Regions from separate parts of the Streptomyces sp. NPDC002328 genome, predicted to be linked through region 2. Evidence: predicted binding sites of a transcription regulator. Region 2 holds the regulator's gene; the other holds the start of a gene.
The links. The regulator HrcA, encoded in region 2, represses chaperone genes, less so after heat shock. The targets are predictions, from matches to a motif close to TTNGCACTCNGNNNNNCNGAGTGCNAA.
Positions count from the first base shown of each region.

Region 1: groL (chaperonin GroEL) is a predicted target of HrcA. The motif match lies at 1,507-1,533, and genes of this name have one in related genera.

Region 1 is NZ_JBIARQ010000003.1:450,620-453,019, forward strand. It holds gene groL (chaperonin GroEL) at 1-1,345, opposite strand, end outside; gene ACFYX4_RS11745 (cold-shock protein) at 1,688-1,894, opposite strand; gene ACFYX4_RS11750 (MoaD/ThiS family protein) at 2,347-2,400, opposite strand, start outside.
Region 2 is NZ_JBIARQ010000001.1:893,411-895,810, forward strand. It holds gene dnaJ (molecular chaperone DnaJ) at 1-367, opposite strand, end outside; gene hrcA (heat-inducible transcriptional repressor HrcA) at 368-1,384, opposite strand; gene ACFYX4_RS03990 (MBL fold metallo-hydrolase) at 1,549-2,274, shown strand; gene ACFYX4_RS03995 (DUF3097 domain-containing protein) at 2,306-2,400, shown strand, end outside.

The sequences.
Region 1 (2,400 bases), on a different contig from region 2:
TGAGCGGGGCCTCCAGGGCGAGCTTCACGGCGTTGGCGCCGGTCGCCTCGTCACCCTCCAGGTCCAGCTTCTCGAAGACCGTGGAGGCCTGGAGCAGGGCCACGCCGCCACCGGCGACGATGCCCTCCTCGACGGCCGCCTTCGCGTTGCGGACGGCGTCCTCGATGCGGTGCTTGCGCTCCTTGAGCTCCACCTCGGTGGCGGCGCCGGCCTTGATGACGGCCACGCCGCCCGCGAGCTTCGCCAGGCGCTCCTGGAGCTTCTCGCGGTCGTAGTCGGAGTCGGAGTTCTCGATCTCGGCGCGGATCTGGTTCACGCGGCCCGCGACCTGGTCCGAGGAACCGGCGCCGTCGACGATGGTGGTCTCGTCCTTGGTGATGACGACCTTGCGGGCCTTGCCCAAGAGGTCCAGGGAGGTGTTCTCGAGCTTGAGACCGACCTCCTCGGAGATGACCTCGCCGCCGGTGAGGATGGCGATGTCGTTCAGCATCGCCTTGCGGCGGTCGCCGAAGCCCGGGGCCTTGACCGCGACGGACTTGAAGGTGCCGCGGATCTTGTTGACGACCAGGGTCGACAGAGCCTCGCCCTCGACGTCCTCGGCGATGATCAGCAGCGGCTTGCCGCCCTGCATGACCTTCTCCAGGAGCGGGAGCAGGTCCTTGACGTTGGCGATCTTGGAGTTCGCGATCAGGATGTACGGGTCGTCGAGGACGGCCTCCATACGCTCCATGTCGGTGGCGAAGTACGCCGAGATGTAGCCCTTGTCGAAGCGCATGCCCTCGGTGAGCTCCAGCTCCAGACCGAAGGTCTGGGACTCCTCGACCGTGATGACGCCTTCCTTGCCGACCTTGTCCATGGCCTCGGCGATGAGCTCGCCGATCTGGGTGTCGGCGGCGGAGATGGAGGCCGTGGAGGCGATCTGCTCCTTGGTCTCGACATCCTTCGCCTGCTCGAGCAGCGCACCGGAGACGGCCTCGACGGCCTTCTCGATGCCGCGCTTGAGGGCCATCGGGTTGGCGCCGGCGGCTACGTTGCGCAGGCCCTCCTTGACCAGGGCCTGGGCGAGAACGGTGGCGGTGGTCGTACCGTCGCCGGCGACGTCGTCCGTCTTCTTGGCGACTTCCTTGACCAGCTCGGCGCCGATCTTCTCGTACGGGTCCTCGAGCTCGATCTCCTTGGCGATGGAGACACCATCGTTGGTGATCGTGGGGGCGCCCCACTTCTTCTCGAGGACGACGTTGCGGCCCTTGGGGCCGAGCGTCACCTTCACGGCGTCCGCGAGCTGGTTCATGCCGCGCTCGAGGCCGCGCCGCGCCTCCTCGTCGAACGCGATGATCTTGGCCATGTGAAGTGGTCCCTCCAGGACTGGGGGTGATTCCTTCGGACCGCGCCCGCGCCCGCGACGGACGGCTCGCCGGCCTCGTGGTTCCTTCCCACCCGGCCTGCGGGCCTCACCGACCCGGTCCTTCGTTGTCACTCTCACCTTCAGAGTGCTAACGCCAATGATTAGCACTCTGCCTAGGCGAGTGCAAGCGACTCGAAGGGATCCGCAGGTGATCACCGGTGCGCGTCGCGCGCGGACGATCACCGGGCGCGCCGTGCCGCGGGCAGGCCGAAGGGCTCGCACCCCGGGAGGTGCGAGCCCTTCGAAGATGTGCAGAAGAACGTCGCTCAGTCGGCGCGTGCCTCAGCCGGCCGCGAGCCGGACCATGTCCGCCTGCGGCCCCTTCTGGCCCTGCGAGATCTCGAAATCGACCCGCTGACCCTCTTCCAGGGTGCGGTATCCGTCCATCTGGATCGCGCTGTAGTGGACGAAAACATCCGCACCACCGTCGACCGCGATGAAGCCGTACCCCTTCTCCGCGTTGAACCACTTGACGGTGCCCTGAGCCATGCCTAACTCCCCTATTACTGGCCCTTGCACAGATCCACACTTCGCGGATCCGGGTCAGACCTCACCCCCCAGTTGGTTGGGGGCGTGCGCCGGAACGCGTCGACCGCGGCTGAATGTATCTGTCCAACTGCCGTCTGCAACAGGTCAATCGGACGAGAATTCTGGACGCACACGGCCCGGAATGTAATGAGAATTCGCCCGAATCCGGGGCAAATCGGGCCCCGCAAACGTTACAAAAGCCGCAAAAGTGGCGCACACTTTGGCTACTTCTTGTCGGGCGTAAGGCAGAAATCAAAGGCTCCGGATCAACGGATCAGGGTCCGGTTCCCCAACTGTACCGCGCTCAACCACACTGAATTGCCCCCTCCGCTTCTCTTGCGGAGGGGGCAATTCGATGAACTCACGGTAATCACTGTTACCGACGGTTACTACCGGCGGGTACTGACCGTCGGTCAGCCGCCCGCGACAGCCGGAATGATGGACACTCCGGCACCGTCCGGAGTGGC
Region 2 (2,400 bases):
CCACCTCCAGCCGGATCATCGCGTCCTGGCCGCGCCGCGTGCGCGACCTCGGCCCCCGCTGGGACGCCGTGCCGAAGAAGGCGTCCATGATGTCGGAGAAGTTGCCGAAGCCACCGGCCCCGAAGCCGCCCGCGCCACCGCCGCCGGCCTGCGAGAGCGGGTCGCCGCCGAGGTCGTAGACCTGCTTCTTCTGCGGGTCCGACAGCACCTCGTAAGCGGCGTTGATCTCCTTGAACCGCTCCTGGGTCTTCGGATCCGGATTGACGTCCGGGTGCAGCTCGCGGGCGAGCCGCCGGAAGGCCTTCTTGATCTCTTCCTGCGACGCGTCGCGGCGCACGCCGAGAACGGCGTAGTAGTCCGTGGCCACTTACGACTCCGCCAGGATCTGTCCGACGTACCGTGCCACTGCGCGTACCGCTCCCATCGTTCCCGGGTAATCCATGCGGGTCGGTCCGACCACGCCGAGCTTGGCGACTGCCTCGCCGCCCGAACCGTAGCCGACCGACACCACGGAAGTGGAGTTGAGCCCCTCATAGGCGTTCTCGTGACCGATCCGCACGATCATGCCCGAATCCCCCGCCTCGCCCAGGAGCTTGAGGAGCACGACCTGCTCCTCGAGGGCCTCCAGGACGGGCCGGATGGTGAGAGGGAAGTCATGTCCGAAGCGGGTGAGATTGGCGGTGCCGCCGATCATCAGCCGCTCCTCGTTCTCCTCGACGAGGGTCTCCAACAGGGTGGAGAGCACCGTCGAGACCGTGCCGCGGTCCTCCGCCTCGAAGGCGTCCGGCAGATCCTCCACCAGACGCGGCACGTCCGTGAACCGGCGGCCCGCGACCCGGCTGTTCAGCCGGGCGCGCAGATCCGCCAGCGAGGCCTCGCCGAACGGCGCGGGGCAGTCCACCAGCCGCTGCTCGACCCGTCCGGTGTCCGTGATCAGCACGAGCATCAGACGGGCGGGCGCGAGCGACAGCAGTTCCACGTGCCGCACGGTGGACCTCGTCAGCGACGGGTACTGCACGACGGCGACCTGCCGCGTGAGCTGCGCGAGCAGCCGTACCGTCCGCGCCACGACGTCGTCGAGGTCGACGGCGCCGTCGAGGAAGTTCTGGATGGCGCGCCGCTCGGGCGCGGTCATCGGCTTGACGCCGGCCAGCTTGTCGACGAACAGCCGGTAGCCCTTGTCGGTGGGGATGCGCCCGGCGCTGGTGTGCGGCTGGGCGATGTACCCCTCGTCCTCCAGGGCGGCCATGTCGTTGCGGACCGTCGCCGGGGAGACGCCGAGGTTGTGCCGTTCGGTGAGCGCCTTGGAGCCCACCGGCTCCTCGGTGCCGACGTAGTCCTGGACGATGGCGCGCAGTACCTGGAGCCGTCGTTCACTCAGCATCCGCGCACACCTCCAGTCGTTCGTCCCCTGAGCGCCTCGCCTGGCACTCTTCACATACGAGTGCCAGCGTTCCCCGGCCCAGTGTACGGCCGTGGGGTACGCGGGGGGCAAGGTCGGTCCGGTCGCGTGCTGTCCGGCGGGGTCGTCACCGCTAGCGTCGCCGTATGACGGTGACTTGGGAAGAGCTGGGATGGGAGCAGGTCGCGACGGGGGTCGGACGGCGCCGGCTGCCGGGCTGGGACTGCACGGCGGGGCTGGTCGTGGGGACCGGGGCGGCACTGCTCGTGGACGCGGGATCGAGCCTTGAGGAGGGGACGCGGCTGCGCGCCGAGGCGCAGCGGCTCGCCGGTCGCCGTGTGACTCATCTCGCGCTCACGCATCCCCATTTCGACCATGTCTTCGGGGCGGCGGCGTTCGCGGGCGCGGAGGTGTTCGCGGCGGTGGGCGCGGAGTCGGTGCTCGCGGGGGAGCGGGCGGAGCTGCACGCGGACGCGGTGCGCAACGGGCTCGACGAGGCGGCGGCGACGGAGGCCGTGGACACCCTGGTGCGGCCCCGCCGGCTGGTCTGCGGGGAGTGGACGCTCGACATGGGCGGCGGCCGGCAGGTCCTGCTGGCGAACGTGGGGCCCGGCCACACCGCGCACGACCTGGCGGTGCTGGTCCCCGGTTCGCCGGCGGTGGTCTTCTGCGGCGATCTGGTCGAGGAGTCCGGCGAACCCCAGGCCGGCCCGGACGCCGTCTCCTCGCACTGGCCGGCCGCCCTCGACCGCCTCCTCGGCCTCGGCGGCGAGGACGCGCTGTACGTGCCCGGTCACGGGGCGGTGGTGGACGCGGCGTTCGTCAGGGCGCAGCGGGACGCGCTGGCGGCGCGTTTCGGCGTGTCGCTCTGATCGGCCCCCGGCTTCTCCTATCGTCATCCGAATGCGCCAGTACTCCGCCGATCTGACCCCTCCCTGGAAGAAGCCGCGCCCGGTCCCCGAGGTCGCGGCGGAGCCGGGTCTGGTGGTGGAGGAGCC